2 regions of the Janthinobacterium sp. 1L-D-8-B-C4 genome follow, and region 2 is predicted to be linked to the other one. Evidence: predicted binding sites of a transcription regulator. Region 2 holds the regulator's gene; the other holds the start of a gene.
The links. The regulator LexA, encoded in region 2, represses DNA repair genes until DNA is damaged. The targets are predictions, from matches to a motif close to ACTGTATNNNNATACAGT.
Positions count from the first base shown of each region.

Region 1 (4,394 bases), 140 kb from region 2:
GCGATGTCCATGCTGCCGGTGGCCGTCTTGATCTGGCCAATCGCCCATGGTGCAACGATGCCGCTGGTGATGCCGCAACTGCTGATCATCGCGATGCCTCCCGCGCGCCCTTCGCGCGGCAGCAGCGCTGTCGGCATGGCCCAGAATATCGGCAATGCCGAGAAGATCAGCGTGGTTGCCAGCGACAGCAGCAGCAGTGCCAGCGCCAGGCTGGACGGATGTGTGGTCAGGGCCGCCAGGGCCAGCGCACCACCGACGGTGCAGACCGCGAAGAACTTGCCGTGCTGCGCCCTGCGGTCGGCAAGGCGGGCGATCAGGATTACGCCGACGGCGCCGATCGCGTTCGGAATGACCGAGTACAGGCTGACCATCACCACGTCTTGCACGCCGAAATCGCGGATCATCAGCGGCATCCAGAAACTCAGCGTCAGCGAACCGCAGGTCAGCGCAAAGTAGATGAAGGCATACAGATAAACGCGCGGGTTGCTGAACCAGGCAGCGCCGCGGGCCGCGCCGCTGCCGGTGGCCGGCGCATCGTCGGCGAGGTTGTCCGCCAGGCGGGCTTTTTCCTGCCTGCTGAGCCACTTGGCATCGTGCGGGAAATCATCGAGATAAAAGAAGGCGATCACCGCCAGCACCAGCGCAGGCGCGCCTTCCAGCGCGAACATCCATTGCCAGCCCCTGAACCCCAGCACGCCGGCCATGTCACGCATGATCCAGCCCGACACCAGGCCACCGATGACGCCCGCCACCGCCACGCCGGCAAAGAAAAAGGACAGCACCGAGGCGCGCCGCAGCGGCGGGTACCAGTAGGTAAGGTAGAGCACGATGCCGGGGAAGAAGCCGGCCTCGAACACGCCCAAGGTAAAGCGCAGGAGATAAAACTGTGTCGGCGTCGATACCCACGCCATCGAGACGGAGGCGGCGCCCCATAGCAGCATGATGCGCACGAAGGTCTTGCGCGCGCCATATTTCGCCAGCAGCAGATTGCTCGGCACCTCGAACAAGACATAGCCAACGTAGAAAGCCGCCGCGCCCAGTCCGTACATCGCGTCGCTGAAACCAAGATCCTGCTTCATCTGCAACTGGGCAAACCCGATGTTGATGCGGTCGAGGAAGGAAATAACGTAGCAGACGAACAGAAACGGAATAATGTGGCCCGATACCTTGCGGTAGAGCGCATTGTCCGCATCCGCAGCGGTGGCCGGCGCCGCCGCGCTGGCCCCGGTAATGGCGTTATACATGGATAGTCCCCTTGATCTTCGTTGAGCCCTGCCTGATGGCATGGGCTTGCCGGCTGGCGCCGCTGTGCAGCCGGATGGCTGGTGCACGTCAGGCATCCTAGAATTGGCGGGGATATATGTAAATCGCATTTCGGTCATACCAGTTATGAATGGTGCGCATTCTGGTCTTTGCCGATGAGGCGACAAGAACCGGCAAGCCCATCTCAAGGGCAAGCTCTGGCAAAAGCGGGTGCCTGTTTTGACTTGAGTATAATTACTGTGTTTATATACAGTGTTGAGGTACATCATGGCGGTCGCGAGCTTGCCCGATTACGCTGAGTTGTTCTGCCTGACCAACTTCAGCTTTCTGCATGGCGCTTCGCATGCGCAGGAGCTGGTGGCGCGCGCCATCGAGCTGGGCTACCGTGCGCTGGCCATCACTGACGAGTGTTCGCTGGCCGGCGTGGTGCGCGCCCATGGCGTGGCCAAACGGGCGAAATTCCCCTTGATTATCGGCGCCCATTTTCATTTGACGCATGCCGACGGCAGCGCCGCCTGGTCGCTGCTGGCGCTGGCGAAAAACCGCGAAGGCTATGGCAACTTGTCCGAGCTGATCACCATGGCGCGCACGCGCGCGGCCAAGGGGCGCTATCTGCTCACGCCCGACGATTTCGCCGCGCCGTCGGCCGAGTTTGCGCATTTGAAAGGCTTGCCCGGCTGCCTGATGATCTTGCTGCCCAGCTATCCGGCCGATGCCGACGCCTTGCAAGAGCAGGGCGCGTGGATGCGGGCCACCTTTGCCATGGAGGAAGACGGAGGAGAACAAAAAGAGCGCAACTGGCTTGGCCTGAACCTGCTGCTGCGCGCGCAGGACGATGCGCACCGCCTGGCCGTGCAAGCGGCGGCAAGGGCGCAGGGCTTGCCGGTGGCGGCGGTTGGCCATGTATGCATGCATGTGCGTTCGCGCAAGCCCTTGCTCGACACCCTGTGCGCGGTGCGCGTGGGCAAGCCGGTGGCCGAGTGCGGTTATGCGCTGGCGCAAAACGCGGAACAGCATCTGCGTACGCGGCTGCGCCTGGGCAATGTGTATCCGCCGCAGGCGCTGGCCGAAACTGTGGGCATCGCCAGCCAGTGTGATTTTTCCCTCGACACCTTGCGCTATGAATACCCCGATGAACTGGTGCCGCCCGGCCATACGCCGGCCACTTACTTGCGCGAAGAAACCTACCATGGCGCGCGCACGCGTTTTCCGCTGGGCATACCGGCCCATGTGCAAGAACAGATCGAGCATGAGCTGGAACTGATCGCCGACCTGGCATACGAGCCGTATTTCCTGACCGTCTACGACATCGTGCGCTTTGCCCGTTCGCAAGCCATCCTGTGCCAGGGCCGCGGCTCGGCTGCCAACTCGGCCGTCTGCTATTGCCTGCACATCACGGAAGTGGACCCGGCGCGCGGCAATTCGCTGGTCGAGCGTTTCATGTCGCGCGAACGCAACGAGCCGCCCGATATCGACGTCGACTTCGAGCACCAGCGGCGCGAGGAAGTGATTCAATATATCTACGCCAAATATGGCCGGCGGCGTGCCGCGCTGGCGGCCGTGGTGATTTGCTACCGGCCGAAAAGCGCCTTGCGCGACAGCGGCCGCGCGCTGGGCGTGGACCTGGCCATCGTGGAGAAAGTGGCCAAGGCGCACCGCTGGTTCGATGGCAAGCGCGACCTGCTGAACCGCCTGGCCGAAAGCGGGCTGGACCCGGAGGCGCCGCTGTCGCGGCAATGGGCCACGCTGGCGCAGCAACTGCTGGGTTTTCCGCGCCATTTATCGCAGCACCCGGGCGGCTTCGTGATCGCGCAGGGCAAGCTGTCGCGCCTGGTGCCGATTGAAAACGCCACCATGGCAGAGCGCAGCGTGATCGAGTGGGACAAGGACGACCTGGAAGAGCTGGGCCTGATGAAGGTCGACGTGCTGGCGCTGGGCATGCTGTCGGCGCTGCGCCGCGCCTTCGATATCGTGAGCGTACGCCGTGGCGAGCCGTTCGTGATGCAGGATATTCCGCCCGAAGACAAGGCCACCTACGACATGATCTGCGAGGCCGATACCATCGGCGTGTTCCAGATCGAATCGCGCGCGCAGATGAGCATGCTGCCCCGGCTGCGCCCGCGTACATTCTATGACTTGGTGATCGAAGTGGCGCTGGTGCGCCCCGGCCCGATCCAGGGCGGCATGGTCCACCCTTATTTGCAGCGGCGCCAGAAAAAAGAGGCGGTGGTATATCCCAAGGGCCTGGAAAAGGCGCTGGGCCGCACCCTGGGCATACCGATTTTCCAGGAGCAGGTAATGCAGGTGGCAATTATCGCCGCCGATTTCACGCCCGGCGAAGCGGACCAGTTACGGCGCGCCATGGCGGCCTGGAAACGCAAGGGTGGCTTGAATAATTACAAAGAACGTATCGTCGAAAAGATGGTCAAAAATAAGTATGAACGGGAATTTGCGGAAGCCATCTTCAGCCAGATCGAAGGCTTTGGCGAATATGGTTTTCCCGAGTCGCATGCGGCCAGCTTTGCGCTCTTGACCTATGCCAGTTCCTGGCTGAAATGCCATGAACCGGCGGCCTTTCTGTGCGCCTTGCTCAACAGCCAGCCGATGGGCTTTTACAGCCCCTCGCAACTGGTGCAGGATGCGCGCCGGCATGGCGTGCAAGTCTACCCGGTCGATGTGGCCGTCAGCGGCTGGGAGGCGGCGCTGGCAGGCGATGCGGCGGCGCCTGCAGTGCGCCTCGGCTTCAATGCCCTGTTCGGCATGCGGGCCGAGGCCGCCCAGCGCATTGAGGACGCACGCGCCATGTCGATGTTTGTTGACGTGGCCGACCTGGCGCGGCGCGCCGGGCTGGACCGCCATGACCTGCAGATACTGGCCGCCGGCAATGCCTTGCAGGCGCTGGCCGGCAACCGCCACCAGGCCCTGTGGCAGGCGGCCGGCGCCGTGCCCGAGCGCGACTTGCTGCGCGCCACCACGGTCGAGGAAGACTTGCCGCAGCTGTCAACGCCGAGCGAAGGCGCCGGCATCGTCAGCGACTACCACGCGCAAGGCCTGACCCTGGGCCGCCATCCGCTGGCGCTGCTGCGCAAGCAATTGCTGGCCCAGCGCTTCATGCCGGCCTCCACACTCAG
Region 1 covers NZ_JBXAVX010000006.1:172,928-177,321, forward strand. The annotation lists gene AC0Z42_RS12930 (MFS transporter) at 1-1,244, opposite strand, end outside; gene AC0Z42_RS12935 (error-prone DNA polymerase) at 1,531-4,394, shown strand, end outside.
Region 1: AC0Z42_RS12935 (error-prone DNA polymerase) is a predicted target of LexA. The motif match lies at 1,500-1,517, and genes of this name have one in related genera.

Region 2 (4,394 bases):
GCGCTTCAGCGATGTCGAAGTTGGTGACAGAACCGAACAGACGGCCATCGACGCCAGCTTTTTGAGCAACTTGAACGGTCAGGCCGCTCAGTTTTTCGCCCTGGGCTTGCGATGCAGCCAGTTTGGCGGCAGCAGCTTTTTCCAGTTCAGCGCGCTTGACTTCGAATTCGGCGATCGCCGTAGCGGTAGCACGACGGGCCAGGCGTTGCGGGATCAGGAAGTTACGTGCGTAACCGTCTTTGACTTTGACGACTTCGCCGAGGTTACCGACGTTAACAACTTTTTCTAACAGAATGATTTGCATAGTTCTTCTCCAGGAATATCTGACCGATTAAGCGTGGTGCAAATCGGTGTATGGCAGCAGCGCGAGGAAGCGAGCGCGCTTGATTGCGGTGTCAACTTGGCGCTGGTAGTGCGCTTTGGTACCGGTCAGGCGTGCTGGCATGATCTTGCCGTTTTCTTGGACGAAGTCTTTCAGCGTGTCAACGTCTTTGTAGTCAACTTGTTCAACGTGTGCTGCGGTGAAGCGGCAGAACTTCTTGCGTTTGAACAGTGGGTTTTGCTGTTTGCGTTTTTCTTTAAGCTTGAGCTTGTTTTTGTCGAACTTTTTACCGAATGCCATTCTAGGCTCCTGTATCTAAAATTGCGCTAGTCAGAACTGACTGCACTAAAATCAATGATGTGAAACACCAAACTCTTGCTGTTGCGGCTTTTCCTGGCCAGGAAACCCGTGAACTGATACACCCCGCCCAAGCTTGCCTGACTGAACCGGCCTGAGATTTCGCCAGCGGCAAGCGCGGCAAGTTCAAACTCGGTCAAACGGGCGATACCGGCTTCCATCTGCTGCGAACTGTGCTGCAATACTGCATTCACGATCGGCAACCCTGCCGGGGTATAGCGCAATATTTCGCGCTCGGCAATGATGGCGGTAACTTGTAACTGGTTCAGCGCACGATCCTGGTCAATCAGGCTGCTGCTGCGGCTGGAGCGGCTGCTGGTGCTTCGGTGCGGTGGCTTTTGGCCGCATCTTCGCGTTGTACCGATTTCATCATCGGCGAAGGAGCTGTTTCAGCTTTCTTCATTTTAACGGTCAGGTGACGCAACACGGCATCATTGAATTTGAATGCTGTTTCCAACTCGACCAGGGTCTCGTTGTCGCATTCGATGTTCAGGCAGATGTAGTGTGCTTTAGGCAGTTTCTGGATCGAGTAAGCCATTTGACGGCGGCCCCAATCTTCCACGCGGTGAACCGAACCGCCGCGGGTGGTTACGCTGGCTTTGTAGCGTTCGATCATCGCGGGCACTTGCTCGCTCTGGTCCGGATGGACGATAAAGACTATTTCATAATGACGCATGCAAACTCCTTCAGGTCGGATTGATAATCGCCCACCCCGGCGTCAAGACGGGTGTGGGAAGGTCAGCCGAAGATTATAACCGCCTTTTGCAATCCGTTCAACCATTGCTTGCCATGCAGCGCCTGCAACGCCCGCCAGCGCAGCATTTTTGCTTCGCGCGCGACTTTTTCCATCGAAATCGGCCGAAAATGCCGAAAGTCGCTTGCATAGTCGGCGATACTGTACAAAAATACAGACTGTTCATATAGACAGCATTTCACTATGCACCCACCATCCATGATCAAGCTGACAGCACGACAAGAACAAATCCTGAACCTGATCAAGGACGCGATTGAAAACACGGGTTTTCCTCCGACCCGCGCCGAAATCGCCAATGAATTGGGTTTCAAATCGGCCAATGCAGCCGAAGAGCATTTGCAGGCCCTGGCCCGCAAGGGCGCCATCGAGATTTCGCCGGGCACCTCGCGCGGCATCCGCCTGATCGGCGCCTCGCTTGCCGAGCCGGCGCTGCCGAAGGTGCCTGCCGCGCTGCTGATGTCGCTGCCGCTGATCGGCCGCGTGGCCGCCGGTTCGCCCATCCTGGCGCAGGAAAACCTGGAAGCGAGCTACAACGTCGATCCGGCCCTGTTTTCGGCCAAGCCCGACTTTTTGCTGAAAGTGCGCGGCTGGTCGATGCGCGACGCCGGCATCATGGACGGCGACCTGCTGGCCGTAAAAAAAGTCGACAGTGCCAAGAACGGCCAGATCGTCGTAGCCCGCATCGGCGATGAAGTCACCGTCAAGCGCTACAAGAAAACCGGCACCCTGATCGAACTGTTCCCGGAAAACCCCGACTTCAAGGTCATTACCGTGACGCCGGAAGACGAGTTTGCCCTGGAAGGCCTGGCAGTCGGCCTGATGCGCAGCTGGCATTAAACTGCTGCACGTGAAAAAGGGCCGCCACAGCAATGCTGTTGCGGCCCTTTTTATTGCCGAAGGCGTTTACGCGTCCAGCGCGCTCTTGAAATCATCGAGCAGGTCGGCTTCATCCTCGATACCGACGGAAACGCGGATCAGCGACTCGGCAATGCCCATGCTGGCGCGGCGTTCTGCACCCATCTCGTAGAAGATCGTATGGGCGACCGGTATCACCAGGGTGCGCGTGTCGCCCAGGTTGCTGGCCGGTATCGCCAGGTTCAGGCGATTGAGGAAATCGAAGCAGTCGATGCCGTCTTTCAATTCAAAACTGAACAGCGAACCGTAGCTGCGGAACAACTCGGACGCCAGCGCGTGCTGCGGGTGCGACGCCAGGCCCGGGTAATGCACGGCCGCCACGCGCGGATCGGCTTGCAGCATGGTAGCGAGCGCCAGCGCGTTCGAGCAGGTGCGGTCCATGCGCAAGGCCATGGTTTCGGCGCCCACGGCAATATGATGCGCCGCTTCCGGCCCCAGCGAGGCACCGAAGTCGCGCAAGGCCTTGGCGCGGATCTGCGCAATGCCCCATTGTTTCGGCGCCGCCTTTTTGTAGTTCTCGAAAATATTCGGGTACTGCGTCCAGTCGAACACACCGGTATCGGTCAGGCTGCCCCCAAGCGCATTGCCGTGGCCGCCGATCGACTTGGTCAGCGCATTGATCACCAGGCCGGCGCCCACCGCTTTCGGGCGGAACAGGTAGGGCGTGGTCATGGTGTTGTCGACGATATACAGGATGCCTTTCTCGCGGCACAGCTCGCCAATCTTTGCCAGGTCGGCGATCTGCGTACGCGGGTTGGCGATGGTTTCAACGAACACGATGCGCGTTTGCGGCGTGATGGCGGCGGCCACGTTAGCCACTTCGGTGGCGTCGACGAATGACACGCCGATGCCCTGCCCCGTCACCGTCTGCCACAGGCTGTTGGTATTGCCGAACAAAAAGGCCGACGACACCACATGGTCGCCGGCGCGCAGCAAGGATTGCACAACGGCACCGATGGCACCCATGCCGGTGGCAAAGCACAAGGTGGCCACACCGTCTTCCATCTGGTTGACCTTGTCTTCCAGTGCGGAGACGGTCGGGTTGCCCTGGCGGCCGTAGCGAAAGCCCGGCTCCTTGCCCTGGAACACGGACGCCAGCTGGCGCGCGTCACTGTAGCCGAAAGCAACCGAAGTATGCACGGGCTTGTGCAGCGAGCCGTGCTCGATGCCCTTGCGGCGGTCGTTATGCAGGATGGTGGTGGTAAAGCCGTAGGTTTTTTTGGTGGTCATCGATGAAATTCCGGATATTCGATTTGCCGCGCAACCCCAAGGCAAATGCCGGGGTCAGACCTGAAGGTCTGACCCCAAAAAAAGCCCGGCGCAGGCCGGGCAGGTTACTTATGCTTCGGTAGTCGCCAGGTTCAGGTTCAGCTGGGAACGCGGCGTGTCTTCGGGCGCTGCCGCCTTCGGATTGTGGCGCGCATATTCCAGGCGGTCCAGGTAGTCCTGCGAGACGTCGCCGGTCACGTAGACGCCGTCAAAGCACGACGCTTCGAAGTTGGTCAGGGCCGGGTTGACGTCGGCAATCGCCTGCTTCAGGTCGTCGATATCCTGGTAGACCAGGTAATCGGCGGTGATTTCGCGGCACACTTCTTCGGTGGTGCGGCCATAGGCGATCAGCTCATCGCGCGTCGGCATGTCGATGCCGTAGACGTTCGGGTAGATCACCGGTGGTGCGGCCGAAGCGAAGATCACCTTGCGGGCGCCGGCTTCGCGCGCCATCTGCACGATTTCGCGGCTGGTGGTGCCGCGCACGATGGAGTCGTCGACCAGCAGTACGACCTTGTCCTTGAATTCGGACGGAATCGCGTTGAGCTTCTGGCGCACCGACTTCTTGCGCGCCGCCTGGCCCGGCATGATGAACGTACGGCCGATATAGCGGTTCTTGATGAAGCCTTCGCGGTACTCGATGTTCAGCGCCAGGGCCAGCTGGATGGCGGCCGGACGCGACGAGTCGGGAATCGGCATGACCACGTCGATGCCGCCTTCGGGCAGTTCGCGGCGGATCTTTTCGGCCAGGTATTCGCCCATTTTCAGGCGCGTGGC
Region 2 covers NZ_JBXAVX010000006.1:314,394-318,787, reverse strand. The annotation lists gene rplI (50S ribosomal protein L9) at 1-304, opposite strand, end outside; gene rpsR (30S ribosomal protein S18) at 332-622, opposite strand; gene priB (primosomal replication protein N) at 649-948, opposite strand; gene rpsF (30S ribosomal protein S6) at 966-1,355, opposite strand; gene lexA (transcriptional repressor LexA) at 1,632-2,270, shown strand; gene AC0Z42_RS13525 (cystathionine gamma-synthase family protein) at 2,337-3,578, opposite strand; gene purF (amidophosphoribosyltransferase) at 3,687-4,394, opposite strand, start outside.